DNA from 4 places in the Actinomadura sp. B10D3 genome. Region 1 is predicted to be linked to each of the others. Evidence: riboswitches for the same ligand, from Rfam matches in the RefSeq annotation. Region 1 holds a riboswitch; each other region holds the start of a gene.
The links. A riboswitch is a leader RNA that binds a small molecule or an ion and turns the genes downstream of it on or off. The one in region 1 is predicted to bind cyclic di-AMP.

Region 1 (7,101 bases):
CAGCGCCCCGGCGATGCCCAGCGCGCCCACCAGCGTGCCGTGCAGGACGTCGTCGCGCTTGGCGTGGCCCAGCTCGTGCCCGACGATCGACTCGATCCGCGCGGGCGGCGACTTCAGCAGCGTGTCGTACAGGACGATGCGCCGGGTGGAGCCGAACCCGGACACGTAGGCGTTCAGGGACGTGGTCCGGCGGGAGGCGTCCGCGACGAGGACGTCCTTCACGGGCACGCCGTCCCGCTCGGCCATGGCCAGCAGCTCGGTGCGCAGTTGCCCCTGCGGCAGCGAGTGGAACTTGTTGAACACCGGCTCGACGGCGACCGGGTAGATGAACGACACCAGGACCACGAGGAGGAACCCGCCCGCGGCGGCGCCCGTCCACCAGTAGCGCGGGAAGCGGCGGATCAGCGCGTACAGCAGCAGCAGGGCGACCGTGTAGATGATCCAGGTGAGGCCGAGGGACTTCAGCTGGTCCGCCAGCCACGCGAGCCAGCTCTGCGTGGACAGCCCGTAGCGGCGCAGCACCGACTCCCGCCAGACGTCGAAGGGCAGCCCGGCGACGCGCAGCAGGGTGGCGACCGCGGCGGCGGCGATGATGATGCGCATCGGCCGCCGGCCGGTGCGGGAGGTGGCCCATCCGATGAACCGGGCGCCCAGCGGGGTGAGGCCGAGGACGAGGATCACCGCGAGGCCGGTGACCAGCCCGGCGTAGGCGGGCGGGTTGACGGCCGAGTCGAACGCCTTCGAGCGGGCGATCTCGGCGGAGGTGAAGTCCAGCGCCGGGTCGGCCCCGACGTGCCCGCCGGGGACCTCTCCCGGCAGCGGGTTCCAGGGCGTCGTCAGCGCGAGGACGGCGGCGACCGCCGCGAACAGGACGCCGCCGGCGACGGCCGCGGCGATCCGGGGCCGGCGGGAGCCGTCCGGTACGCCGGTGCCGGCGGCCCGGCTCTCGCGCGCGGCGCCCTCGCCGGTCTCCGTATCGCTCACGTGAGCTCCTTCTTCACGTAGTCGCGCCACATGCCGGTGAAGCGCTCCCGGGTGAGGCCGAGCACGTCCCGCAGCGCGGCGGCCTCCGGGGCGCGCCCGGCGGCCCGGTAGAGCCGCACGAGCGTCGCCTCACCGTACCGGCCGGCGACCATCCGGCAGGCGAGCCAGGCCTCCTGGTAGGCCTGGGAGAGGCGCGGGGACCCGCTGGAGAAGGCGGCGGCCCCGGGCAGGGCGGCGGGCACCCGCCCGGCGGCGACCTCGCGGCGCAACTCGCCGGCCGCCGCGCGGACGCCGATCTTGACCTGCCGGTAGCCGACGTAGTCCGCGAAGCCCTCGATGAGCCACAGCGGCGTGCTGCGGTCGCGGGCGCCGCCGGTGGCGACGTGGGTCAGCTCGTGCGTCAGGACGACCGTGCGGCCGAGGTCGTTGAGCCTGCCGAAGGTGGCGGGGGAGACGACGATGCGGTCCTCGCCGCGGCCCCCGGACGAGGGCGCCGGGGCGACGGTGGCGAGGGCCGCGATCTGGCCGAGGCTCTGCCCGGGGCCGGCGAGCGCGGAGGCCAGGCCCGGGTCGGCGGGGACGAGCGCGACCACCCGCCGTGCCCAGCCCATGCCGACCACGCCGGTGACGTCCGGCACGGCGGCGTCCAGCCGGGCCGCGATGCCGCGCAGGCCGGCGGCGTCTCCGATGACGAGGGCGGCCCGGCCCCGGGCGACGGCCAGCGGGCCCGCGTCCCAGATGTCGGCGTCGTCGGTCAGCCCGCGGGACGTCCCGTCGCCGGCGATCGTCCACGTCCCCCCGCGCGGGGCCAGCGCGAGGTAGCGGGTGCGGGCCACCTCGCCGCGGTCGAAGCCGCGCAGCCGGTAGCGCACCTCGACGCGGACGACGGCGTGCTCCTCGTCCACGGCCTGCGTGCCGACGACGCGCTCCCGCCATCCCGCCAGCGGAAGCGCCCGGAGGTTGTCGTACATCCGCGACTGGGCGGCCTGGAACTCGGCGGGCGCGTCGCCGACGGTGGCGAGGAAGGCCATGCGGTCGCCGTCGCGCACGGCCCGGGCGCGGTTGGCGAGGACGGCGGCGGCCGCGTCCGGGTCGATCGCGGCGGCCGCGCCGGAGGCCCCGGCACCGGACGGATCGGCGCGCCTCGTCTCGCCGGTGGGCGGGACGAGCAGCCCGGCGCCCCCGGCGAGCATCACGGCGGCCCCGCTCGCGCCCAGGGCGAGGGCCCTGCGGCGCGTCACGGGCCTGGTCCGCACGGCACGCTCCTCCACGCGGGCGATCCTATGCAGCCGGTGGTCAGGGCCGTGCCATCAGGACCGGTAGGCGGGGTAGCCGTAGCCGACGACGTCGTCGGCCGACCGCTTCTTGACCTGTACGGCGTTGCCGGTGTTGCCCTCGACCGCCTCGATGGTCCGGTCGTCGATCTTCTTGATCACCATGCCGACGTGCCGGATGTCGGTGACGTCCTTGCCGCCGTCCCAGGCGTAGAAGACGATCGCGCCGGGACGGGGTTCGGTGCCCCAGCGGCCCTGCTGCCGGAACCAGCGGGCGTGCGCGACCGTCCAGGCGTCGCTGCCGATCTGGTCGCGGAAGCCGATCTGCTCGCCCACCCAGGAGACGAACATGTCGCACCAGTTCGCGTCGCCGTAGGCGGAGAGGGAGCCGCCGTCGCGCGCGAGCGTCTCCTTCGCGCGCGCCGTGCGCATGTACCACTTCTGGAACTTGGTCTCGCCGCCGCCGTCCTCCTCGACGCCCACCTGGGAGCGTGCGAGCTCGATGGCTTCGGCGGCGGTCGGCCGCGACCTGCCGGAGGACTTCCCGGGCGCCTTCGCGGCCGGCTTCCGCGGCGCGCCCTTCCCCGGGTCGTTCCTCGCGGCCTTCCGGGCCCCGTCCTTGGACGAGTCCTTCGACGAGCCGCCGGAGGGCTTCTTGCCGGGGGCGTGCGCCGCGGTGGACGCGGCGGGGGCGGATCCGAACGGCAGGACCGACGCCTGCGCGGTGGCGGCGGCGGTGCCGAGCACGGCGGCGCCGACGATGAGGCCGCCGGTCGTCCGCCAGGTGAGGGGCAGGGGGCTCGCCTTGCGATGCCTGCCCGGGGTCTTCTTGCGGTGTGCACCTGGCACGCGGGGGTTCTCCTCGACTTCCATGCCGCCTACCGGGTTAGCTGACGGGTTCGGGCGTGGAAGCCGCCCTACGGCCCGCGGGCAGGCCGATTCACCCCGATGAGGACGTGATGGGTCCCCGGTTCCGCACCGGCCGCGCATGGGGGCACGGCGGTCAGCGGATTCGGCGGTGACGCGCCCGGGGGCGGGCGCGCCGGTTCGGATGGGGGGCTGCGGGCGCGGTCCGCGCGCGTGGGCGCGGGTGCCCGCGGAGAGCAGGGGGAAATGGGGCGTGGCCGCACGACGGGCGGCCACGCCCAGGTAACGCTGCGGAACTCACTCCTTCGCTTCTTCCAGACGCCTACCGGGTTAGCTGACGGGTTCGGGCGTGGAAGTGGCCCTACGGCGGGCTCCACCGGAACGGGGCCGGAGGAGACTCGCCGATTCACCCCGGGTGCCGGACGTCGTCCGGGACGGTTCCCGGACCCTGCCGGCGTGGGTCCCCGGTTCCGCACTGGGCGGACTCGGCGCTGCCGCTGCGATCCTGGGGGCGTGATGGGGCCCGGCGCGGGACCTGTCTCCCGCGTGCGAACGCGCGGCGCCTGTGTTGTGCGTCGGACGGCGGCCCGTCGCCGGGGGCCGTCCGGGGCCGCCCGTGGACACCCGCCGTGGCAGCGCTCTCAGCGCCATGCACGCTGCGGGCGTGCGCACGGGGGAACGGGAACGGCCGGGTCTCGCGTGGAGACCGCCGCGGCACTCTCGGGTGCCGCCGGACGACGCGTGGAGCGCGCCGTCCTCGGGGGGAGCGACGCGTGGCTCGCGCCGCCGTCACGCGGCGGCTGGATGCGCCGCGTGGGACGGGAGCGCCTGGTGAGCGCCCCGGGGCCACGGCGCCTGGAGGGCGCCGTGAGTGGTGACAAGGTACCAAAGCCCCAACAGAAGGCAAACCCCCCCAAAATCAACAACGGACCAGGTCAAGCCCGGTCCGTTGTCGGTGGAGGCTCCGGATCGCCGCCGTGGCGGGCCCGGAGGGCGCGGGTCAGGGGCGCCCGGCGCCGTAGTAGTTGCTCAGGTAGTAGCCCGAGGTGATGCTCACGACCTCGACGTTCTTGCCGGTGCGCGGAGCGTGGATCATCTTGCCGCCGCCCACGTACAGCCCGACGTGGCCGAGGCTGCTGAAGAACACCAGGTCGCCCGGCTGGAGGTTGCTCTTGGCGACCCGCTTGGTGGCCGCGTACTGGGAGTTGGTCGTGCGGGTGATGCTGACGCCCGCGGCCCCCCACGCCTTCATGGTCAGGCCGGAGCAGTCGTAGGAGTTCGGCCCCTCGGCCCCGTAGGAGTAGGGCTTGCCGAGCTGGGCGTAGGCGAAGTTGAGCGCCGTGCGGGCCGAGCCGCTGGCGGGACCGGTGTAGGTGCCGCCGATGCCGCCACCGCCGCCCGAGGAGCTTCCGCCGCCGAGCCGCCGCAGCAGCGCCTTCTGCTTCGCGACCTCCCGGTCGAGCTTCTTCTTCTGCTCCCGCAGCTCCTTGGTCTTCGCCTTCACGTCGTCATAGGCCGTCTTGGCCTGCGACTCCTCGCGGCGCAGCCGCTGGGCGGTGGCGAGGAACTGGGTGAGCTGGGAGCTGCGCTCCTGCGACAGGTGCGAGAAGACGGCCGCCTGGTCGAGAATGGCCTGCGGGTCGTTGCTGCCGACGAAGCCGGTCACGTCCGCGGAGTCGCCGTTCTTGTACGCGGCGGCGGCCATCTTGGCGATCGCCGAGCGCTGCTCCTCGAAGGCGGCCTGCTCCTGCCTGCTCGCCTTGCTCGCGCTCTCGTACTTCTTCTTGGCGATCTTCAGCTTCTCGTTGAGCTGGTTGAACTCCTCGACCTTGTGGTCCATCTGCTCGGCGAGCTTGTCGAGCTTCTTCTGGACCTGCGCCCGGGTCGGCTTCGGTTCCGCGTGCGCCACCACCGGGGCGAAGGTCAGGGAGGCCGTCACGGTGAGGCAGGCGACGGCCGCCAGGCGGCGGGAGGCGCCGCGGATCGCCGGGCCGCCCCTCCGGTCACGCCCGCGCGCTGGTACCCCGATGAGATCATTGGCCACGGTCGGTCTCGCCCCTCTCGTCGACGACGTCAGCGGACGACATTAGCGACGGGCAACAGCCGTCACAACCGATTCGTCACTCTTTGATTGACATCTGCGAAGACTGTCCACTTTTCGTGACGTCATGATCACTTAGTGCGAGGTTTCCCTTATGAGAGGCTTATGGGGACCTTATGACCGGCCCAGCCTGCGCAGCAGCAGCGAGGACGGGCACGGCCGCGCCTCCGCGCGCCGCGCCGCGTCGGCCACCTCCCGGTCGGACGACACCACGACCACCGAGCGGCCGGGCGGCTCCGCCCGCACCAGCTCCCCGATCAGCTCGTCCGCCGTCTGCCCCGGGCGGCTGAACAGCACCCGGACGCCGCGCGGCGCCGCGATCGCCACCGGCGCGTCCAGCTCCGCGCCGTCGAAGACGCACGTCACCTCGGCCCGGGTCTGCGCGGCGAGGCCGCCGAGCCCGGACAGCAGCCGGCTGCGCTGGTCCGACAGCGGCAGCTCCCCGTACCCGGTCTTGGTGACGTTGTAGCCGTCCACCACCAGGTGCACCTGCGGCAGCGTCAGCAGCCGGTCCAGCAGCTGGGGGTCGTTGTCGGACAGCGCCCGGCCCGGCAGCGCGCGGTGCGCCGGGCGGTCCGGCTCCAGCCCGCCCACCGCGTCCGCGGGGCGGCCGATCGTGGAGGGCAGGGCCAGCTCCCGGCGGACGCCCTGCGCCGCGTCCACGAGCGCGTCGAGGAGCATCCGCAGCCGCATGTCGTCGACGTTGCGCCCCTCGCGCGCCGCCCGCTTGGCCGCCTCGGCCGCGGCCTCCGCCTGCGCGGTCCGGGCGCGCAGCCTGCGCAGCTCCTTCTCGGACGCGGCGGTCGACTCGCGCGCGGCGGCCAGCTCGCGGCCGGCCTCCGCCGCGACCGCGTCCGCGCGCTCCTCCGCCGACCGGAACCGCGTGCGCGCCTCGTGCAGCTTGCGGCGCAGCTCCGCCACCTCGGCCTTGACCTCGCGCAGCTCCCCGCGGAGCTTGTCCAGCTCGGCGCCGCGGGCGGCGCGGGCCGCGGCCAGCTCCTGCTTCAGCGCGGCGACGCGGCGCTCGGCGGCCTCCTCCTCCGACGCCGTGGCGGACCGCTCCAGCTCCTCGCGCGCGGCCTCCACGAGCTTGGTCCAGCCCGCCGGACGCAGGAGGTAGCCCAGCACCGCGACCCGCACCGGGTCGGCGGCCGGGGGCACGTCGCCGGTCTCGACCGCCTCGGCGAGATCGGCCTGTGCCTCGCGCAGCGGCGCGGCGACCCGCCGCCGGAACCCCGCGTCCTTCTCCAGCATCGCGGCGATGTGCTGGCCCGCCAGCTTGGCGCGCTTGCGGCGCTCGAACCGCGCGAACCGGCGCAGCGGCGCGGGGACCTCCTCCGGCGGGAGCGTCCCGATCAGGTCGGCGGCGACCTCCATCACGCCCTGCCGCACGGCCTCGGGCAGCGGCCGGCGCAGCCGCTCGTCTCCGGGCGGCTCGGGGGCCTCCCCGCCGGGGCGGCGCGCCGGCTCGGCGGGCACCTCGCCGCCGGACGTCGCTTCGGGGCCGCTGTCGATGATCCCGCTCCTTCCGGGCTGCCGCCGGTGGCCTGTCTGTTTCCCGAGCACCCAATGCCCTAACCAGGGCGGACGCGTGACGCGCCGGCGCACCTCAACCCTAGCGGCACGAGGTTCTGTCGGTGGGGTCCTCTACGGTCGCGCTCATGACGGCTGCGCACGGCGTTCAGGGGGCCGGTGTACAGGGCACCCTGGACGACCTCGGCACCCCGCTGCACGAGGTCACCTTTGTCGTGGTCGACCTGGAGACCACCGGCGGCTCGGCCGCCGACTCGGCCATCACCGAGATCGGCGCGGTCAAGGTGCGCGGCGGGGAGGAGCTCGGCGAGCTCGGCACGCTGGTCGACCCGGGCGGGCCCG
Region 2 (7,101 bases), on a different contig from region 1:
GGCCGCCGTCCGGCAGGTCCTCGACCCGGTGGAGCGGCAGGTCGTTGATGTCAACCAGCACGTCGGGGCGCAGCACGTTCTGCCGGACGAGGTCGACCTCCGTGGTGCCGCCGGCGAGGAACGCGCCGCCCGGGTTCTCCCGGACGGTCGCGATCGCCGCGCCGATGTCGGCCGCCCGCGCGTAGCCGAACGGCCTCACCGCCGCGCACCGTCCCCGGCGTCGCGGACCTCGCGGATCGCGGCCCTGATGTTCGGGTAGGCCGCGCATCGGCAGAGGTTGCCGCTCATCCACTCGGCGATCTCGGCGTCGTCGGCCGCGTGGCCCTCGTCCAGCAGCGCGACCGCGGACATGATCTGGCCCGGGGTGCAGTAGCCGCACTGGAACGCGTCGTGGGCGATGAAGGCGGTCTGCATGGGGTGCAGGCCGCCGCCGTCCGGGAGGCCCTCGATCGTGGTGACCTCCCGCCCCTGACAGGCGACCGCGAGCGTCAGGCAGGCCAGCACGCGCCGGCCGTCCACCCGGACCGTGCAGGCCCCGCAGGTGCCCTGGTCGCAGCCCTTCTTCGAGCCGGTCAGCGCGAGGTGCTCGCGCAGCGCGTCCAGCAGGCTCACGCGCGGCTCGATCCGCGCCTCGCGCGTGCGGCCGTTGACGGTGAGTGCGATCGTGCGGGCCTCGGACCGGCATTCCAGCGGCGGTGCGTCGACGTCCATCCTGGGCTTCCTCAAATGCTCTCGATTACTGTGCGTTATGAGTCATGCCCACTTCGTGTCCGACTTCACGCCGGGTTTCTCTCTATGTAGCCGGTGCCTCCCTATCTAATAGGCTTGGTGGTCGTCTGATCCTGCCGAGGTACATCACCGCCACCCGGTCCGCCATCGCGATCAGCAGCCGCTGCCGCATGCCGCCGGAGAACTGGTGCGGGTAGGCCGACATGCGCGCCCCGGGGTCGGGGATGCCGGCCCGTTCCATCAGCTCGGCGGCCTTGGCCGCCGCCTCGCGCCGGGCGGCGCGGTCCAGCGTCAGCACGTCCTTCCCGGCGAGACGGACCGTCCCGCCCGCGACGTGCGCGACCGGGTCGAGCAGCCCGGCGACCGCCCGCGCGGTCATGCTCTTGCCGCAGCCGGACTCGCCGAGCAGCGCGAGGGTCCGCCCGGACCGGACGGAGAAGCCGACGCCGTCGACGGCCCGCAGCGTGCCGTCGGGGGTGCGCGGAGGCCCTCGGCCCCGCCGGCTACCTGGTGAACATCGCCCGCGGCAGCGTCGTGGACGAGCCGGCCCTGGTCGACGCCCTGGTGAACCGCCGCATCGCGGGCGCGGCCCTGGACGTCTTCGCCGACGAGCCGAACGTCCCCGCGGAGCTGCTGCCGCTCGACAACGTCCTGCTGCTGCCGCACATCGCCAGCGCGACCGACGAGACGCGCGAGGCGATGGGCGACCTCGTCTTCCGGAACCTCCGGCGGTTCCCGTCGGACGGAACCCTGATCACACCCGTGTGAGGAAGCCGGCAACGTGCGCCTGCCACCGGCGCGCGGACTCCAGGATCGCGGTCATCTCGTGGGAGCCGTGCACGTGGCCGTCCCACTGGACGACCTCCGCCGGAACGCCCGCCTCGGTGAGGCGCCGCCCGTAGGCCGCGCCGTCGTCGCGCAGGATGTCGAACTCCGCCGTCATGATCAGCGCCGGCGGCAGCCCGGACAGGTCCCCGGCCAGCAGCGGGGAGGCGTACGGGTCCGTCCTGTCCTCGGGGTCGCAGTATCGCTCGATGTCGGCGGCGAGGTCGTCGCGGGTCAGCAGCGCCGCCTCGGCGGGCTCGTTCACCGACGGCTGCTTCAGGGTGAGGTCGAGCGCGGGAATCTCCAGGACCTGCGCGACCAGTGCCGGTCCGCCCTGGTCACGGGCCATGAGCGCCGTCGCGGCGGCCAGGTTCGCGCCCGAGGAGTCCCCGCCGATGGACAGGCGGGCGGCGTCCACGCCCAGCCGCCCGGCGTTGGCGGCCACCCACCGGAGGGCGTCCCGGCAGTCGTGGACGGGCACGGGAAAGCGGTGCTCAGGGGCCAGCCGGTGCGCGACGGAGACCACCGCGCATTGGGCGTCGGCCGCGAGACGGGCGCACACGGCGTCCCGGTGGTGGAGTTCACCGAGCCACCAGCCGCCTCCGTGGACGTAGACGTGGCCGGGCAGCACGCCGGCGAGGTCCGGCCGGTAAACGCGGACGGTGATGGTGCCGCCCTCGACGGGGACCTCGTGGTCGGCGCAGGTGACCGGCGGCATGGGCAGCGCCACCGCCTTGACCCGCTGGTCCATGCCGCGGTGGATGAACGCGCGCCGTTCGGCGACCGGCGTCGACGCGCCGGGCATGTGGGCGCGGGCCTGCGCGACCCGGTCGAGCATCGGGACGAGCTCGGGAAGGACGGGCATCGCGCACCTCACTCGTTACAGTGACTGTAATCTTCGCCCCACTGTACCCGGAAGGATCACGGGTCGAGGGGGCCGGCCGCGAAGTCGTCCAGCCCGTGCGCGAGGAGGGCGAACGCCTGCTCGGCGACCCGGACCACCTCGGGCCCGTACTCGTCCGGCGAACGGCCGGACAGCGCGCCGCGGCGGAACGCGTCGATCGCGGCGCGGTGCACGGACACCAGGGCGTCCGCGACGATCCGCGGCCGCAGGTCGCCGGGGGCACAGCGCCGGTCGGCGGCGATGACGGCGGCGAGCCGGTCGGCGTACCGGGCCAGGACGGCCTGCTCGCGGGCACGGAGCGTCTCGCTGTCCGCGACGAGCGCCGCCAGCGTCCGGTGCCGTGCCCGGGCGGCCGGGTCGGTGGGCATCACGGCGTACCGGGCCAGCAGGTGGTCGCGGACCGCGGCGAGGACCGAGCGGTCTCCCCGGTCTTGGACGGCCGCCACCAGCGCCGCCTCGAACCGGGTGTCGTGGCCGTAGACCAGGTCTTCCTTGGTCGCGAAGTGGTTGAAGACCGTCTTCTCGGTCACGCCCGCGGCGCGCGCGACCTCCGAGACGGGGACGGCGTGGAAGCCGTGCTCCGCGAACAGTTCCATCGCCGCGGCGGCGATCCGCTCCCTGGTCCGGCGCTTGCGTGCCGCCCGCGCCCCCTCCTCGGCCACGTCCGCCACCTCTCGGGTCTTCACTACAGGCACTGTAACCAGCCGCCACAGACCGGCGCCGCGCGGAGGAGCAAGGCTGCGGCGGCGCGGGCATCACGTCCGCGGCGGGACCGTCCGCGCCGAGGGCGACCTGGACTTCCGTGGGACGCTCGCCGTGGACGGGCAGGCCTCACCGAGCGCTACTGCGTCGTCCTGGAGACGCTGTCGTCCTCGCCGGAGCTCTCGGTCACCTCGGGGACGGCGCCGCGCTGAGCCGTGTCACAGAGGCGGGGCCCAGCCGGGAGCCACCCGGCGCAGGCTGCCGAGATTGCCGCTGAGGACGTCGGTGTGGGGGATCACGAAGTCGCCGTTGGGGTGCCATCCGGTGAACTGCACGCCCATCACCCGGCCCGGCAGGAAGGGGGCCGCGGGCCCGCTGTGCAGCGGGGCCTGCGGCAGGTTGTTCCGGTCGTAGTGCGGCGAGTAGCGGACCTCGGCGCCCCAGCCGGGCCTGGCCTCGTCCGTCCCGAAGACGACCCAGTGGTCGGTGAGGACCTGGGCGCCCAGGTCGGGCACGGCCCCGGTGTGGCAGTCGATCGCGGGCAGCGCGAACCGGTCGGGATCGTGTGGGGAATACCACATGAGCAGCGGGTTCGCCGCGAGCGCCTCCCGGTTGTCGAAACAGCACAGCGCCACGGCGTAGCCCGGGTACATGGCCGCGTAGAAGTCGAACAGCGGGCGGTTGGCCGGGATCCGCTTGGGCGGCGGGACCTGCTCCAGGGCGTCGGGGATCAGCGTCGGATCGGTGGCGAGCACGACGGTGTAGACGTCGTGGTCGAAGACCTGGACCGGCGGCGGCCCGGCCGGCTGCGGAGCCGCCCCGTAGGCGCCCCCCGGCGCCCGCGGGACGGGGCGGAGCGTGTCCACCATGTCCCGCAGGATGCGGGGGCACCCGCTCGTGTCGATGAAGTTCGCCTGCGTCATGCCCGCGGCGGGCAGATGCAGCAGCATCGCGTTCGGTCCGGGGGCGAGGTTCTGCGCGGTGTTCTGGTAGCCGAGGACGTGCACCCGCCCGTGCTCGCCATGGTTCCGCAGCCCGTGGTACAGGATCGTGCCGGTGAATCTGGCCGGCGCCGCCGCAACGCACATGCCGTCACCCTCCCACGAATCCATCCGCACCCGTGCAGGGCCGCCTCAGGGCCTCCGGATCGCCCACCGGCGGGGCGCTGAGGCCCAGTTCTAGCCCGCTGACCTGCGGCTGAGTGATTTGATGCGGTTTGCCTTTCTTTGGGGTTGCCTGTAGCTTCTCGCTCATCAAGGCGCCCGCCAGGCGCTTTCGACCAGCGTGTCCCTTGTGGCACGCGGGCCTCACCGGCACCGCCGGGAGGCCGGCGGCGCGATCCACGCGTCGCCTCGCGTCAGCCCGATGCGTCGCACGGGTCCCCCGACCCGTCCTCGCGCCGACCATGCGCACGCCGGAACGTGCAGGCGCCGAGAGCACGCCGGGACGAGACGCCCCATCGCGGCCCCGCCCCCGGGGCCGCCTCACCACACATCACATGCCGCTCTTTCGCACACGGGACGACAGGGTCCCGTGGACGGGCCCGAGCGCCCAAGGATCGCAGCGGCAACGCCGAGTCCGCCAACGCGCGGAGCCGGGGACCCAACCACGCACTGGGGTGAATCGACCTGCCCAGCAGGCCGTAGGGCGACTTCCACGCCCGAATCCGTCAGCTAACCCGGTAGGCGGCTTGGAAGCCAAGGAGCCCCCCTGTGACAGGCAAGCACAGCAAGTCCCGTGGCCCCCTGGGCCTGACCCCCCGCGCCGCCGGCGCCCTCGCCGGTCTCGCCGTCTTCGGCGGCGTGGCCGCGACGACGGCGCACGCGGCGGTGTCGCCCGCTTCGGGCGGCGACGACAAGGCGTCGGCCGTCACGGCCCACGTCGTGAAGGAGCCCACCGGGAAGAAGGCGGAGGCGAAGAAGGCCCCCGCGAAGAAGGCCGCCGCCGACTCCGCCGGCGGCGAGAAGATCGACGCCCGCTCGAAGGTGATCGCGCGGGCCAGGACGTGGCAGCCGCACTCCGACGACCGCGTCCCCTACAGCCAGGTCAGGACCCACGAGGGCTACCGGGCCGACTGCTCCGGCTTCGTCTCGATGGCGCTGGGGCTGCCCAAGCCGGGCCAGAACACCGTCGGCCTGACGTCGTCGAAGTTCACCAAGCGCATCAATATGTCCGAGCTCAAGAAGGGCGACCTCGTCATGGACGCGGAGGGGACGAACACCACCCGCCACGTCGTCATCTTCGAGAAGTGGGCGAACAGCAAGCACACGGCCTACTGGGCGTACGAGCAGCGCGGCCGGTACGGCACGGACTACCGGACGCGCGACTACGGCCTGGACGCGGGCAGCGAGTACAAGGCCTACCGTCCGACGAACCTCTGAAAGAACGCGAAACCACCCGGCCGGGCACCTCCCCCGGCCGGGTCTTCGCGTATGGGCGCGCCTGAACTTCGCGTCACGTCCAGGTGAGGCGTTCGCTGAGGAGCGCCTGTTGCGCGGGATTGGCGGTGAGCGCGAGGGCGCGGCGGTCGGCCGCGTGCGCTTCTCTCCGGCGGCCGAGGTCGCGCAGCAACTCGGCGCGGGTGGCGTGGTAGAGGTGGTGGCCGTCGAGGGCCTTCGCGAGCGGGGCGAGTTCGTCCAGCGCCGCCGCCGGGCCCTGGACGTACCGGACGGCGATGGCGCGGTGGAGGCGGACGACCGGCGTTCCCGTCATGTGAAGGAGCATGTCGTAGAGGACGAGGATCTGGTCCCAGTCGGTGTCGTCCCAGGTGGGAGCCTCGGCATGGCACGCGACGATCGCCGCCTGGACCTGGTACGGGCCGGGAGCGCGCATCGCGGCGGCGCGCTCGATCAGCCGTCCGGCCTCCTTGACCGCGTCGTGGTCCCACGTCGCGCGGTCCTGGTCGCGCAGGAGGACGAGGCGGCCGTCGTCGTCGAAGCGGGCGGCGGTGCGCGCCTGGTGGAGCCGGATGAGCGCGAGCAGGCCGAGGACCTCGGGCCGGCGCGGCATCAGCCAGGCGAGCTGCTCGGCGAGCCACCGCGCCTCGTCCGCCAGGTCGCGGGCGTGGCCGCGGTCGCCGCGGCTCGTCAGGTACCCCTCGTTGAACAGCAGGTACACCACGGCCAGCACCTGGCCGACCCGCTCGTCCAGCTCGTCCTGGGCCGGGATCCGGTACGGGATCCCCGCGTCGGTGATCTTGCGTTTGGCGCGGGTGATGCGCTGCCCGACGGTCGCCTCCGGGACGAGGAACGCGGCGGCGATCTGCCCGGCCGTCAGCCCGCACACCGTCCGCAGCGTCAGCGCGACCTGGGCCGCGACGGGCAGCGCCGGATGGCAGCAGGTGAAGATCAGCTTGAGCCGGTCGTCCGGCTCGCCCGGCACCGGCCACTGGAGCCGGGCCAGCTTGTCGCGGTAGGCGGCCTGGCGGCGCAGCAGGTCGATGCCGCGGCGGCGGGCCGTGGTGAGCAGCCAGGCGTCCGGATGCTCGGGGACGCCCTCCTCCGGCCAGCGCCGCAGCGCGGTCTCGACGGCGTCCTGCATGACGTCCTCCGCCGCGGCGAAGTCGCCGAGGACCCGGACCAGGCAGGCGGTGAGCCGGCCCGCGTGCTCGCGCAGCACGCGGGCCAGCTCGGCGTGCGCGGGCTCGGCGTGCGCCGGGTCCATCAGGTCAGCGGGCGGATCTCGATCAGCGGGCACGCGGGCCACGTGCGGGCGATGGCCAGCGCCTCGTCCAGATCGGCGACCTCCACCTCGGCGTATCCGCTGACGACCTCCTTGCCCTCGACGAACGGGCCGTCGGTGAGGACCGCCTCTCCCCCGTCCAGGAGCATGGTGGTCGCGGTGTGCGCGGGCTGGAGGTGCCCGTGGTGGGTGATCTTGTCGGAGTGCCGCGCGAACCATTCCGCGACCTGCTCGTAGGACGCCTGGCGCTCACCGTCGGT
Region 3 (7,101 bases), on a different contig from region 1:
GCGCTCGGGGGATGTGTCATGGCGACCTTGAACTGTCCCGTCTGTGACGAACCGTTCCAGCCGGGCGATCTGCTCTGCATGAGCTGCGGGGCGAACCTCGCGCGCGCCGGTGGCGGCGCGCCCCAGCCGGGTCCGGGCGGGTACGACCAGCAACGGGTCCCCCCGCCGCCGGGTCCGCAGCAGGGTCAGCCCTACGGCGCCCCTCAGCACGGGCAGCCGCAGCACGGCCAGCCCCAGTACGGGCAGCCGCAGCAGCCCGACCCGTACCAGCAGCAGCCTCAGCAGCCCGGGCCGTCCGCGCAGCAGCCGGACCCGTGGGGCCCGCCGCAGCAACAGCAGCAGCAGCCGGACGCATGGGGGCCGCCCGTGCCCCAGCAGCAGCCTCCTGCCGACCAGCAGGGGCAGGGCCAGTACGGGCAACCCCAGTACGGCGGGCAGCCCCAGTACGGCGGCCAGCCGGAGCAGGGGCAGTACGGACAGGGCCAGCCCGGTCCGGGCCAGCACGGAGGGCCGCCGCAGCCGCAGCAGCCGCAGGACCCGTGGGGCATGCCGCAGCAGCAACAGCAGCAGCCGGCCCAGGATCAGTGGGGCGCTCCGCAGCAGCAGCCTCCGGCGCCCGACCCCTACCAGCAGCAGCCGCAACAGGACCAGTTCGGCCAGCCGCCCCAGCAAGATCAGTTCGGGCAGCCGCCGCAGCAGGACCAGTACGGCCAGCCGCAGCAGGACCAGTTCGGGCAGCCGCCCCAGCCGCAGTACGGTCAGCCTCAGGAGCAGTACGGCGTCCCGCAGCCCAACCCGAACGACCAGTTCGGTGCTCCGCAACAGCAGCAGCCGCAGTACGGCCAGCCGCCCCAGCCGCAGATGGGGGGCCAGCCGCCGCTTCCGCCGCACGGCCGCGAGGCGACGCTGCTGCCGCACGAGCAGAACCAGCAGCGCCCGCCCGCGCCCGACAGCACGGCGTTCATGTGCCCGTACTGCGAGGCGGTGCTGAGCAACCCCGGCGCCGCGCAGTGCGACTCGTGCCTTCGCCCGCTGCCGCAGAAGGGCACGCCGGTCCTGCGCGTCCAGTTCCCCACGGGCGAGCTCAAGGTCTCCGTCGGCCAGCACCTGGTGCTCGGCCGGGACGCGGGCCAGTCGCCGGTGGCGGCCACGTTCACGCAGTACGACAACGTGTCGCGGCGCCACTCGACGGTGTGGCTCGACCCGTCCGGGACGGCCTGGGTCCGGGACGAGGGCTCCACCAACGGGACGTTCGTCAACGGCGAGCGCCTCCCCCGCGGCGTGGAGGCCCCGCTCCGCGACGGCGACCAGCTCCGCCTGGCCGCCGACGTCACCGGGACCGTCCAGCTCAACTGACGGGCCACGAACGGCGGCGGCCCCGGGGATGATCCGATCCCCGGGGCCGCCGCCGTTCCGCGCTCCCTGGGAACGCGAACGGGGGCCGTCCGGTACCAGACGGCCCCCGCCCCTTCGGCGTTCGGTCGGCCGGAAAGCTCGGTCCGCCGCGGTCAGCCGGAACGTCGGTCCGCCGTAACGCCTGGTCTCTCTCTGCGGGTCAGCCGGCCCGCTTGGTGCGGGCGCGGGTGCGCTCGCGCTCCTTGGCGTCCAGCACGACCTTGCGCAGCCGGACCGCCGACGGAGTGACCTCCACGCACTCGTCCTCGCGGCAGAACTCCAGCGCCTCCTCCAGCGACAGGTTCCGCGGCGGGGTCAGGCGCTCCAGCTCGTCACCGGTGGACGACCGCATGTTCGTGAGCTTCTTCTCCTTGGTGATGTTGACGTCCATGTCGTCGGAGCGGGAATTCTCCCCGACGATCATGCCCTCGTACACCTCGGTGGTCGGCCCCACGAAGAACGCGCCGCGCTCCTGGAGGTTCGTGATCGCGTACGCGGTCGCGGCTCCGGCCCGGTCGGCGACCAGCGACCCGGACGGGCGGGTGCGCAGCTCGCCGAACCACGGCTCGTAGTCCTCGAACACGTGGTGCGCCATGCCGGTGCCGCGCGTCTCGGTCATGAACTCGGTGCGGAACCCGATCAGGCCGCGGGCCGGGACGAGGAACTCCATCCGGACCCAGCCGGTGCCGTGGTTCGTCATGTGCTCCATGCGGCCCTTGCGGACCGCCATCAGCTGCGTGACGGCGCCGAGGTGCTCCTCGGGGATGTCGATGGTGAGCCGCTCGACCGGCTCGTGCTTCTTCCCGTCGATGGTCTTCGCCACGACCTGCGGCTTGCCGACGGTCAGCTCGTAGCCCTCGCGGCGCATGTTCTCGACGAGGATCGCGAGGGCGAGCTCCCCGCGGCCCTGCACCTCCCACGCGTCCGGACGCTCGGTCGGCAGCACCCGGATCGACACGTTGCCGACGAGCTCGCGGTCCAGCCGGTCCTTGACCATCCGGGCGGTGACCTTGGTGCCCTTCTCGCGCCCGGCCATCGGCCCGGTGTTGGTGCCGATCGTCATGGAGATCGCCGGCTCGTCCACCGTGATCAGCGGCAGCGGGCGCGGGTCGTCCGGGTCGGCGATGGTGTCACCGATCATGATCTCCGGGATGCCGGCGATCGCGATGATGTCGCCCGGACCGGCCGCCTCGGCCGGCTTGCGGGCGAGCGCGTCGGTCATCAGCAGCTCGGTGATCTTCACCCGCTCGATGCTGCCGTCGTGCCGGCACCACGCGACCTGCTGGCCCTTCTTGATCGTGCCGGCGTGCACCCGGCACAGCGCGATCCGGCCGAGGTAGCTGGAGGCGTCCAGGTTGGTCACGTGCGCCTGCAGCGGCGCGTCCGGGTCGTAGGCCGGCGCCGGGATCGTCTCGGTGATGACCTTGAACAGCGGCTCCAGGTCGGCCGAGTCGGGCATGGCGCCGTCGGCGGGCTGCTCCAGCGACGCCCGCCCGGCGCGCCCCGACGCGTACACGATCGGGAAGTCGATCTGGTCCTCGTCGGCGTCGAGGTCCATGAACAGCTCGTACGTCTCGTCCACGACCTCGGCGATGCGGGCGTCGGGCCGGTCGGTCTTGTTCACGACCAGGATCACCGGCAGCCGCGCGGCGAGCGCCTTGCGCAGCACGAACCGGGTCTGCGGGAGCGGGCCCTCGCTGGCGTCCACCAGCAGGACGACGCCGTCCACCATCGACAGCCCGCGCTCGACCTCGCCGCCGAAGTCGGCGTGGCCGGGGGTGTCGATGATGTTGATCGTCAGCCCGTTGTGCTTCACCGCCGTGTTCTTCGCGAGGATGGTGATCCCCTTCTCGCGCTCCAGGTCGTTGGAGTCCATGACACGGTCGTCGACGTCCTGGTTCTCGCGGAAGGCCCCGGACTGCCAGAGCATGGCGTCGACCAGCGTCGTCTTGCCATGGTCGACGTGGGCGACGATCGCGACGTTCCGGAGGTCGTCGCGCGTGGAGATGGGCATGCGGGTTCGCCTTGCGTGAGATTTCGGGAGTGGCCGCCGACACGCGGCGAACCCATTCTACTTGGCCCTGCGTACCACCCACCACGAGCCGTTCACACCACCCGCACCACGAGCCCCGATTGGCCAACTTTGCTCATCCTTTGTAATCTGCCCGAGATCCGGTCGTCGGGAGTCCCACCCCTCGGGACTGCGGCCGGGACGCCGAATCTCCCGTCACGGGAGAACCGGGGACCCAGGTCCCTGGGGTGAATCGACGCACGCGTCGTAGGGCGACTCCTGGCCCGAACCCGTCAGCTAACCCGGTAGGCGTACGTGGAGAGGAGAACACCGGCTTGGCACCGGATCCCCGAAGGCGGCGGCGCATCACGCCCGCCGCCACCGCCGCCACCCTGCTCCTGATCGGTCTCGGCGCCACCGCGCCCGTCACCGCCCACGCCGCGCAGCCCCTCCGGCTCGCCGCCGCGCCGAGCGCACCGAGCCCGACGCCGACGACGGAGAAGGGCCTGCGCAAGAGCCTCGACGCGCTGAACGAAGAGGCCGAGATCCTCACCGAGAAGTACAACAAGACCCGCGTCGACTTCGGCAAGGCCCGCAAGGCCGAGCAGGCCGCCGCCCGGGAGGCGCAGCGGCTGCGCGCCCTCGCCGAGCCCGCCCGGCAGCAGCTCGGGCGGCTGGCCGCCGCGAACTACATGGCCGGCGGCCCCGACGTCATCTTCGGCGCCGGCGGCTCCGCGGAAGGCCTCTCCGACCGCGCCTACCTCGCGCAGAACCAGGCCGCCGCCGTCCTCGCCCTGAAGAAGCAGATCGACCAGGCCGAGGCGGCCCAGCGCACCGCCGAGGCCAGGACCGCGCAGGTCAAGAAGGCCTGGGAGGACGCCAAGAAGGCCCGCGCGGCGGCCAAGACCAAGGTCGCCGAGGTGATGAAGCGCCTCGACAAGCTGACCACCACCCACGTCCGCGACCCCCGCAGCGGCCTCACCGCCACCGTGAAGGGCTCCGGACTCCCCGCCAAGATGGCCCGCAAGGCCCTCACCAAGCTCGGCAGCCCGTACGTGTGGGCCGCCGCCGGCCCCAACAGCTTCGACTGCTCCGGCCTCGTCGTCTGGGCCTACACCCAGGTCGGCAAGCCCGGGCTCCCCCACTACACCGGCGACCTGTTCGCCCTCGGCACCAAGGTCTCGCGCGGCTCCCTGCGCTCCGGCGACCTCGTGTACTTCGGCAGCAACCTCCACCACATGGGCATCTACCTCGGCGGCGGCAAGTACCTGCACGCCCCGCAGACCGGCGATGTGGTGAAGATCTCCAACATGTCGGACCGCTCCGACTACGCGGGCGCCAACCGCATCTCCTGACCTACAGGAACCTCAAGACCTACAGGGACCTCCTGCGGCGCGGTAGGAGGTCCCTGTATTTATCTGCCTTTCCCTCTGACTGTCAGGGTCTTAGGCCTTGGGTGGCCAGGACCTCTATTACCGGGCGGTCGCCTGGGAGCCAGGGGACGTCGTAGAGCTCCGGCGGGGTCAGCCAGCGGAGGGCCAGGTGCTCCAGGGGGCGGGGTTCGCCCTCGATGATCCTGGCGGTCCAGACGCGCAGGACGCTGCGTTCGCTCAGGCGCCAGTCGCCGCCGATGCGGCGGCCCAAGCCCACCTTGACGGCGAGCTCCTCATGGCATTCGCGGACCAGGGCGTCCTCATCGGACTCGCCCGGGTCGACCTTCCCTCCCGGCAACTCCCAGCCGCCCGCCATGTGCGGGGGCTCGGCCCGCTGCGCGCTCAGCAGGCGCCCGTCCGAAATGATCGCGGCGCCGACGACCACGAGGTCGATCGCGACCAGCTCCTCTCGCTAGCTCTCGCTGACGGCGGCCCCGCCGACCAGCCGTGTGGACTCCCGGACGATCTCCTCCAGGTGGTCGCCGTGCGCCCCGCGCCAGTACACCTGCCCGCAGTCCGCGCAGCGGCCGTAGACGTCGTAGCTGCGGCGCGTCCCGTCCTCCAGGAGGCGCTCGACCTCCTGCTTGTCGACCGGGACGAGGACGCCGTTGCAGGCGGTGCAGCGGGACCAGGGGGACAGGACGGGGGCGAAGCGGTCGAGGAGGTCGCGGAGCTGGTCGTCGGGGCGGGAGCCGCGGACGTAGGCGCCGAACCACAGGGCGCGGCGGCGGAGCAGGCCGCGGTCCTGCGTGAGCAGGACGCGGCGCTCCTCGTTGGCCTGGACGACCAGCGCCGGGTCGTCCATGTCGTTGTGGTAGTCGGTGTCGAGGCCGAGCAGGCGCATGCGGCGGGCGAGGGTGCCCAGATGGACGTCCAGGAGGAAGCGGGGCGCGGTCTGGCCCGGTTCCAGCGGGACGGGCTGGGGCCGGGGCACCGCGGCGACGGTCACCTCGGCGCCGGCGGGGGGCCGCGCGGCGGGGTCGGCGGGCTCGCCGTCGACCGTCATCGGGCCGGCCTCGGGCAGCGGGACGCCGAGCGACTCGACGACGTGGCCCAGCGTCGACGTCCCGTCATGGGCGACCCGGCGCACGGCCTCCCGCCGGGCGGCGGGCAGGAACATCAGCAGCTCGTCGGCGAGGCGAATCGTGATTTCGGGGTCCACGCCGCTCAGCATGCCACGTGCCGTTGGTATTTCCCGCCGCATTATCCGCGAGGCGTTCCTCGTGTCAGGCGCTCGGCCGAGTCCGCGAGGGAGGTCAGGAGGGACGGGACGTCCTGGTCGACCAGCGCTCCCCCGCGCTTGACGACGCGGCCGCCGACGAGGACGGTGTCGACGCTGCGGGTGTCCGCCGAGAGGACGACGGCGGCGACGGGGTCGTGGGCCGCCGCCATGCCGGGCGTGTCGGTGCGGAGGATGAGGACGTCGGCCTGCTTGCCCGGTGTCAGTGATCCTGTGACGTCGGCCAGCCCTGCGACGTCGGCTCCCTCGATGGTCGCCGTCCGCAGGGCGTCGGCGGTGGTGAAGCCCAGGCCGGCGCCGTCCGGGCGTCCGCGCTCCAGGACGTAGGCGGTCCGCATCAGGCTGAACATGTCGCCGGGGCCCGAGGTGACCGTGTCCGCGCTGAGGCCCGTCGGGACGCCGGCGGTCCGGGCTCGTCCCGTGGGGGCATGGCCGATGTCCAGGGCGGCCTCGATCGCGGGAGAGACGGACACCGTCCCGTTGTATCCGGCGATGCGTTTGAAGTCGTCATCCGTGTAGAAGTTGGCGTGGACGTAGGTCGTGGGGTGGTCGATCAGTCCGTTGTCTTCGAGGAACGCCAGGCCGCGGGCGGCGGTCCGGGTGCTGTGGCCGCCCATGTGCACGGTGATCGGCAGGCCGAGGTCGCGGGCCGTCCGCCATTCGACGAGCGCGCGCTCCTCGCCCGCGATCTCCGGGCCCAGCGCGGCCAGCGCCATCGTGATCGGGCCGCCGGAGTACTCCTGGTGGACACGGCGGGTCTCGGCGTCGAGGTCGCCGTCGCCGCCGTAGCAGTACCCGAACACCGCCCTGATGCCGGACGCGCGCAGTGCCGCGATGCTCGCGTCCGTGTGGGCGGGGCCGAGCTGGATGTGCGACCAGTCGACCAGCGTCGTGATGCCGGAGTCCAGGCATTCGAGCGCGCCGGCGAGCGTCCCGGCGAAGACGTCGTCCGGGCGGTAGCGGGGCGCCAGCTCGCCGAGGATGCGGTCCAGGTAGGCGGGGAGCGAGCTGTCGGGGAGGAT
Region 4 (7,101 bases), on a different contig from region 1:
GGACCGGGTCGTGCGGCGGCTGGAGCGGGTCGAGCGGCTCGCCCTGATCGGGTTCGGCGAGTGGGACCTGGCCACCGGTGAGGCGGACTGGACGCCGCAGATGCTGGCCAACTACGGGCTCGCCCCCGACGAGGTGCCGCCGATGCCGCACGACCTGCCGAAGGTGGTGGCGGACGACGACCTCCCGCTGGTCGAGGAGGCCGTGCAGACGATGTTCTCGCGGCGCGAGCCGGTGGAGGCCGAGCATCGCGTGATCGGCAAGGACGGGACGCCACGGCACCTGTGGGTGTTCGCCGAGCCGGTGCTCGGGGAGTCGGGGCTGCCGATCTCGATCAATATCGTCTCGCAGGACATCACCCGGCGGCGCGGCGTGGAGCGGGCGCTGGCCGAGACGCGGCGGCAGATGCTGCGGCAGCAGGCGCGGACGGCGCAGGAGCGGCGGGTGGCGGTGACGCTGCGCCGCGCGATCCTGCCCGACGAGGACGAGGTGGAGCAGCTCCCCGGCCTGGTCACCGGGCTGCGCAGCCTGGCCGCGGAGAGCACCGCGCGGATCGGCGGGGACTGGTTCGCGACCCGCACGCAGCAGGACGGGCGGGCGATGTTCGCGATCGGAGACGCGGCCGGGCATGGGCTGCCCGCGGCGGCGGCGATGGCGCGGACCCGGAACGGGCTGCTGGGCCTCGCCTGCACGGGGGAGCCCGCGGGACGGCTGGTGGGCTGGCTGAACGAGCTCGTCGGCAACATGGACCCGCCCGCGACCGGAACCGCGATCGTGGCCCATTTCGACTCGTCCCGGCGGGTTCTGGAGTGGACGTGCGCGGGGCATCCGCCGCCGATCCTGGTCCGGGACGGCCGGGCGACGCCCCTGGAGGTCGTCCGCGATCCGATGCTCGGCGCCATGCCCGGCTGGGAGTACACCACGATCAGGACGGCGCTCCGCGCGGGCGACCTGCTCTTCCTCTACACCGACGGGCTGGTGGAGCGCAGGGACGCGGACCTGGACGAGCGGATCGTCCGCCTCACGAAAATCCTGCGGGAATCCTCGACGCAGCCCGCCCGCGTGCTGGACGAGGTCCTGGCGCGGATGGAGCACGACCGGGCGGCGGACGACACCACGCTGTTCGCCCTGTACGTGGAGTGACCGGCGACCCGGCCGACCTGCGATGATCACCTGATGTGACTTAGGCCTCACTCGGACGGGCCCCAGGGGGTCGATGGCGGTCGGTGAGGGCCGGATGACCATGTGGCCTTAAGATCGCCCCGGGGTTTCTTTACCTTTCGCCGAGGTGCGGAAAGCCCTATCCGCAAAGGGCTGGGAGGCAGTCCGATAAAGATCGGGAACACGCGCCTCCATGACGGTGTTGGTACTCCCTTGGAAGGGCTTTGAGCAGGCAAGACGCTGCTTTGTGCCTGGTTTGCTTTTCTTGGCCAGGTTGGTACCTTCTAGGCGAATCAAGCAACGCAGCCCATGCGTTGCCGCCGGTCGTCGAGGCGGCCGAGGATCGCGGAGCGGAAACCGCACGCGATGCGCGCCACAGGACGCGCGCCCCCACATCAAGATCAGTCAGAGATACATCCGAGAAATGAGCACCGCTGCCGCGGTGCAAGGCCGAGTCCGTCCCGGTCGAGACCGACCGGACGGAGCCGGGGACCCAGGTTCCAGGGGTGAATCGGCGTGCCCCACAGGTGCGCCGTAGGGCTGCTTCCATGCCCGAATCCGTCAGCTAACCCGGTAGGCGTCATGGAAGACAAGGAGATTCCCTGCATGACCGGTCGTTTCGATCGACTTTCCCTCAACCGCTTCACGCCCGAGGACAAGGCCGTCGGCGTCGCCGTCGGTGCGGTCCTCGCCGGCGCCGTCGCGCTCGGCGTCGCCGCCCCCCTCGCGGACGGCAGCGCCGCCGCCGAGACCTCCGCGCAGGCGGCGTCCGTCAAGAAGGGCGCCGTGTCCGCCGAGTCCGGGCAGGCGAAGGGCAAGACCATGTCGGCCGCCGAGGCGCGCAGCGAGGGCTGGAAGGTCCCGCCGCGCGCGGTCAAGCCCGACGAGGTGATCAAGCTGGCGAAGAGCCAGGTCGGGATCGACGAGGGCCGGGGCGGCCAGACCAAGTTCCACAAGTGGTACGTGTCGACTCCGCACGCCAAGGCCACCGCCCAGCGTGACGGCGGCTTCTCGGTCAAGGCCTACAACGGCGCCCAGTGGTGCGACATGTTCGTGTCCTGGCTCGGCGCCCAGACCGGTGTCCAGAACATGGGCTGGGACGCCTACACCGTCAAGCACGCCACCTGGTTCAAGGACACCGGCCGGTGGGGCCACAAGCCCAAGCCCGGCGCGGTCGTCTTCTTCGACTGGGACAAGGGCTCCGGCGGCAGGATCGGCGGCATCGACCACGTCGGCCTCGTCGTGAAGGACAACGGCGACGGCACCTTCAAGACCGTCGAGGGCAACACCGGGAACGCGGTGAAGGAGAAGGTGCGCCAGAAGTCCCAGGTCGTGGGCTTCGGCTACCCCGACTACGCCGCCTGACCCCGAAACAACGACATCCTCGAAGGCGCCCGGCTTCTGCCGGGCGCCTTCGGGCGTTCCGTCGGGTAATACGACGCATTGACAGCCTTTGATCTCCCTTGGACCTCAGTGTGGCGTTCCTGGAAAGGAATCACAGGCACACGGCAGTCGGTGAAGGGGGATGCCCATGCGGGTGCGCCCGGACGTCAGTGTGGTGGTGATCGCCTACAACGACGCGGAGAGGCTCCCGCACGCGGTGGCCTCGGCGCTGGCGCAGTCGCTCGGCGCCGTCGAGACGGTCATCGTCGACGACGGGAGCACCGACGGGACGGCGCAGGCCGCCGACCGGTTCGCCGCGGCCCACCCGGGACGGGTGCGGGCCGTCCACCTGCCGACCAACTCGGGCGGCTGCGGCCGTCCCCGCAACCGCGGCGTCGAGGCGTCGGCGGGCCGGTACCTGATGTTCCTCGACAGCGACGACCTGCTGGACCGGCACGCCTGCCTCAACCTCCTCGCCGCCGCCGAGGACACCGGCGCCGACATCGTCTCCGGGCTCTGCGACCGGATCTTCCTCGACCTGCCTGCGGGGGCCAAGGGGCGCGTCCGCCCCTGGTACCCCTGGCTTTACCAGCGCAGGGCCGTCTACGAGTCGCTGGACGACAACCCGAACCTCCTCTACGACACCCTCTCGACCAACAAGGCGTACCGGCGGGGCTTTCTGGAGGAGCACGGCTTGCGGTTCGTCGAGCGCCTGCACTACGAGGACCTGCTGTTCACCGCCGAGGCCTACCTGGCGGCGGGACGGACGGCGCTCATCCCGCACCGCGTCTACCAGTGGCTCGTCCGGGAGAGCGTGCCCGCGCCGTCGATCTCCAACCGGCGCGCCGAGCTGGCCAACTTCGCCGACCGGCTGGAGATCCACCGGCGCATCGACATGCTGTTCGCGCTGCGCGGCGCCTACGACCTGCAGCGGGCCAAGCACGTCAAGTTCGTCAACCACGATCTCGTCCTCTACCTGCGCGACCTGCGCGACCGCGACCCCCGCCACCGGGCGGGCTTCCTCGACCTGGCCGCCGCCTACCTGGACGAGATGGACCCGAGGGTCTTCGAGGAGGCCAACCCGCTGCCGGCGATCGCCGCCTACCTGGTCCGGGAGGGCGACCACGCGGGGGCGCTCGCCGCCGCGGAGTACGACCCCCGCAAGCGGCCGGAGCTGCGCGCCCGGCTCGTGGAACGGGACGGGCGGGTCTTCTGGGGCGCCGGCCGGCCGCACGGCGCGCTCGGCCGCCGCGTCCTGGACGTCACCGGGTTCGGCTTCCACGTGAGTCCCCTCAAGGACCTCCGCCCGGCGAACACCCTCACGCGGCTGGAGATGCGCGGCGGCCGCGCCCTCATGGCCGGGCACGTGCTCAACCCGCTGGGCCGGATACCGCCGGACGCCGAACTGGCCGGCGCGCTGGAGTTCCGCGACCGGCGCCGCCGGGCGCCGCGGGGGCGGGTCCGCGCGGCGGTCCGGCACGAGGGCGGCCGGCTCGCGTGGCGGGCCGAGTTCGCCCCGGACCGGCGGATCCGGCCGGTCGGGATCATCGACCCGGTGTGGGACGTGCGGCTGCGCCTGCGGGCGGACGGCGAGGAGGTGGTCACCCGCGTCGGCGCAGGCCGCGGATCGCCGTCTCTCGGCGGGGTCGCGCTGCCCGTCCGGCCGCGGTTGACGCGGCTCGCCGCCGACCGGCTCCGCCCCTATGTCACCGAGGGAGGTCACCTCGCGTTCGCCCTGGAGACGGGGAACCCGTGGGCGCGGCTCGCCGGCGCGGCCGCGCGCCGCGCCGCCCGGTCCCCGGTGGGGCGGCTGTCGTGGGGCCGCGGCCGGCGGCTGGTGCGGAACGTGCGGCGGACGCTGACCTCCCGGGAGACCAAGGTCGCCGTGTTCAACCGGGTGCTGAGCCGGCTGCCCGTCAAGACGGGCCTCGCGGTCTTCGAGAGCCACCTCGGCCGGCACTACTCGGACAATCCCAAGTACATCCACCGGGAGCTGCGCAGATCCGGTCGCCCCGTGACCGCGGTGTGGTCGTACGCGTCGTCGCCCAAGGGTTTCCCGGATGACGCCCGGCTCGTCAAGCGCGGATCATGGGCGTACTTCCTGGCTCTCGCGCGGGCGCAGTTCTGGGTCGACAACCAGGGCTTCCCGGACGGGCTCCGCAAGCGCTCGGAGACCGTCTACATCCAGACCTGGCACGGGTCGGCGTTCAAGCTCATGGGCCTGGACCAGCCGCGCGTCAAGGGCGGACCCGCCGCCGAGCGGGCGCGGCTGCGGCGGATGGTGGAGCGCTACGACTGCTTCCTCGTGCGCTCCGAGCACGACGTCGCGACGCTCTGCAAGGGCCTCGGCGTCCGCTCGGAGCTGGTCCCGGCCGGCTACCCGCGCAACGATCCGCTGGTCAACGGCTTGGACGGCGATCCGGAGCTGGCCGCGGAGGTCGCCGGACTCCGCGACTCGCTCGGCCTGGACGACGGGCGCCGGGCCGTCCTGTACGCGCCGACGTTCGCCACCGGGCCGCGGGGACGCCCCGTCCGGCTGCTGGACCCGCCCGTCGATCCGGACGCGTTCGCCCGGGAGCTGGGGGAGAGCTACGTCCTGCTCGTCCGGCCGCACTACCTGTGCCGGGCCAACGTCCCGCCGGGGGCCCGCGCGGTCATGCGGGACGTCGGCGACGTGCCCGACGTCACCCCGCTCCTGCTGATCGCGGACGCGCTGATCACCGACCACTCCTCGATCATGTTCGACTTCGCGCTGCTGGACCGGCCGATCGTCCTGCACCTCCCCGGCGGACGGGACCGCGCCACCGGCTACTTCGACCTGGAGCGGCACGCGCCCGGGCCGATCACCCGCACCGAGGACGAGCTCGTCGCCGCGCTCGCCGGGCTGGACGCGGCGGAGGCCGTCCACGCCGGGCGGCGCCGCGCGTTCGCCGCGCGCTTCGGCGAGCACGACCGCGGCACCGCCGCCCGGACGGTGGCGGACCGTTACTTCCCGGCGGCACGGCCGGGCGACAAGGGGGACCGCCATGGCCGTACCGCGTGACGTTTTCATCGTGTGCAACAACGCCGACGACATGGGCGGCCTCCAGCGCTGGGCGCACCACATGGCGCGGCTGCTGGCCCGCCGCGGCGACCGCGTCACCCTCGTCGGGATCACCCGCGGACGCGAGCCGTACCACCACGGCCGCGACGGGTCCTACGCCGTCGAGGTGCTGCACCGGGACTGGCGCTCGCCCGTGCTGGCGTGGCGTCCGGCGACGCCGCGAGACCGCCTCAACGTGGCGGCCCGGGCCCGTAAGGCGCGGCGGGCGGCCGCCCAGCGCCGCGGCGCGGCGCGCCTGTCGGAGCTGTTCGCCGCCGCGCGGCCGGGGGCGGTGGTCATCGCGGCGCAGGTGTGGGCGATGGAGTGGGTGCGGCTGGCCGACACGTCCGGGCTGCGCGTCGTGGCCATGAGTCACGAGTCGTACCAGGCCACCCGGAGGTCCTCGCGGTACCGGCGGGTCAAGGAGCACTACCCCGCCGCCGACCGGATGCTGGTGCTCACCGCCGAGGACGCCGACGCCTGGGCCCGGGACGGCATGACCAACGTGGACCACATCCCCAACCCGCTGCGGGTCACGCCGGAGGTGTACCCCACGCTCGACCTGCCCGTCGTCGCCTGCGTGGGGCGCCTGTCCTACGAGAAGGGCGTGGACCTGCTGCTGGAGGCGTGGGAGCGGGTCTCGGCGCGGCATCGGGGCTGGCGGCTGCACCTCTACGGGGACGGCCCGGACGAGGCGGAGCTGCGTGCGCGGGCGTCTGCCGCCGGGCTGTCCCGATCGGTCGAGTTCCGGGGCGTGGTGCCGGACGTCGAGGAGGCGATGGTCGAGGCGTCGGTGCTCGCGCTGCCGTCCCGGGCGGAGGGCCTCCCGATGTCGGTGCTGGAGGCGATGGCCTACGGGCTGCCCACGGTCGCGTTCGACTGCGCTCCGGGCGTCCGGGCCCTGATCGAGGACGAGCGGGACGGCCTGCTGGCCCGGCCGGGTGACGTCGCCGCGTTCGCCGCCGCGCTCGACCGCCTCATCCGGGACCCGGGGCTGCGCCGCGCGCTCGGGACCGAGGCCCGCGCGTCGGTCATGCGGTTCCATCCGGACGCCGTCCTCGCCCGCTGGGACCGCCTGTTCGACCTGCTCCACCGCGAGCTTCCGGCCGCCGGACCGGAGGCGGCGCGGGAGGCCGTCCCCGTGCCGGAGGCCGCCGAGGCGCCCGCGCCGGGACGGGCGGCGCCCCGCCGCGTCCAGGCTCCGGAGGCGGAGCCCGCGCTGGGGGGAGATTCTTTCTAACAACTGTTTGGTAGAGTTCGCCGCGTGGAGCAGAACGAGTCCCCGGCGGACCGGGCCTTCCGCGCGGAGGTCCGCGACTGGCTGCGCGGCAACCTGGCGGGCGAGTTCGCGCACGCCCGCGGGCTCGGCGGGCCCGGCCGCGAGCACGAGGCCTTCGAGGAGCGGCTGGCCTGGGAGCGGCACATGGCCGCGGCCGGCTGGACGTGCGTCGGCTGGCCCGAGGAGTACGGCGGGCGC

Region 2: another riboswitch for cyclic di-AMP. It lies ahead of ABGB11_RS37965 (hypothetical protein); the one in region 1 lies ahead of ABGB11_RS06620 (CHAP domain-containing protein).
Region 3: another riboswitch for cyclic di-AMP. It lies ahead of ABGB11_RS01775 (C40 family peptidase); the one in region 1 lies ahead of ABGB11_RS06620 (CHAP domain-containing protein).
Region 4: another riboswitch for cyclic di-AMP. It lies ahead of ABGB11_RS31555 (CHAP domain-containing protein); the one in region 1 lies ahead of ABGB11_RS06620 (CHAP domain-containing protein).

Annotation. Positions count from the first base shown of each region.
Region 1 is NZ_JBDPLY010000003.1:104,904-112,004, forward strand. Features, by position in the region: gene ABGB11_RS06610 (M48 family metallopeptidase) at 1-984, opposite strand, end outside; gene ABGB11_RS06615 (hypothetical protein) at 981-2,255, opposite strand; gene ABGB11_RS06620 (CHAP domain-containing protein) at 2,295-3,107, opposite strand; cyclic di-AMP (ydaO/yuaA leader) riboswitch at 3,118-3,270, opposite strand; cyclic di-AMP (ydaO/yuaA leader) riboswitch at 3,430-3,626, opposite strand; gene ABGB11_RS06625 (NlpC/P60 family protein) at 4,126-5,169, opposite strand; gene ABGB11_RS06630 (NYN domain-containing protein) at 5,341-6,792, opposite strand; gene ABGB11_RS06635 (DEDD exonuclease domain-containing protein) at 6,888-7,101, shown strand, end outside.
Region 2 is NZ_JBDPLY010000039.1:14,333-21,433, forward strand. Features, by position in the region: gene ABGB11_RS37930 (xanthine dehydrogenase family protein subunit M) at 1-199, opposite strand, end outside; gene ABGB11_RS37935 ((2Fe-2S)-binding protein) at 196-711, opposite strand; gene ABGB11_RS37940 (ATP-binding cassette domain-containing protein) at 794-1,192, opposite strand; partial or broken gene ABGB11_RS37945 (NAD(P)-dependent oxidoreductase) at 1,228-1,497, shown strand; gene ABGB11_RS37950 (alpha/beta hydrolase) at 1,484-2,419, opposite strand; gene ABGB11_RS37955 (helix-turn-helix domain-containing protein) at 2,476-3,144, opposite strand; gene ABGB11_RS37960 (hypothetical protein) at 3,379-4,248, opposite strand; cyclic di-AMP (ydaO/yuaA leader) riboswitch at 4,721-4,863, shown strand; gene ABGB11_RS37965 (hypothetical protein) at 4,873-5,541, shown strand; gene ABGB11_RS37970 (DUF6596 domain-containing protein) at 5,615-6,823, opposite strand; gene ABGB11_RS37975 (YciI family protein) at 6,823-7,101, opposite strand, start outside.
Region 3 is NZ_JBDPLY010000001.1:419,986-427,086, reverse strand. Features, by position in the region: gene ABGB11_RS01790 (hypothetical protein) at 1-891, opposite strand, end outside; gene ABGB11_RS01795 (4Fe-4S single cluster domain-containing protein) at 1-31, shown strand, start outside; gene ABGB11_RS01785 (FHA domain-containing protein) at 862-1,356, shown strand; gene typA (translational GTPase TypA) at 1,556-3,409, opposite strand; cyclic di-AMP (ydaO/yuaA leader) riboswitch at 3,599-3,734, shown strand; gene ABGB11_RS01775 (C40 family peptidase) at 3,742-4,761, shown strand; gene ABGB11_RS01770 ((deoxy)nucleoside triphosphate pyrophosphohydrolase) at 4,844-5,233, opposite strand; gene ABGB11_RS01765 (Mut7-C RNAse domain-containing protein) at 5,252-6,001, opposite strand; gene ABGB11_RS01760 (amidohydrolase family protein) at 6,043-7,101, opposite strand, start outside.
Region 4 is NZ_JBDPLY010000027.1:3,785-10,885, forward strand. Features, by position in the region: gene ABGB11_RS31550 (SpoIIE family protein phosphatase) at 1-1,141, shown strand, start outside; cyclic di-AMP (ydaO/yuaA leader) riboswitch at 1,598-1,754, shown strand; gene ABGB11_RS31555 (CHAP domain-containing protein) at 1,766-2,524, shown strand; gene ABGB11_RS31560 (CDP-glycerol glycerophosphotransferase family protein) at 2,691-5,585, shown strand; gene ABGB11_RS31565 (glycosyltransferase) at 5,569-6,864, shown strand; gene ABGB11_RS31570 (acyl-CoA dehydrogenase family protein) at 6,889-7,101, shown strand, end outside.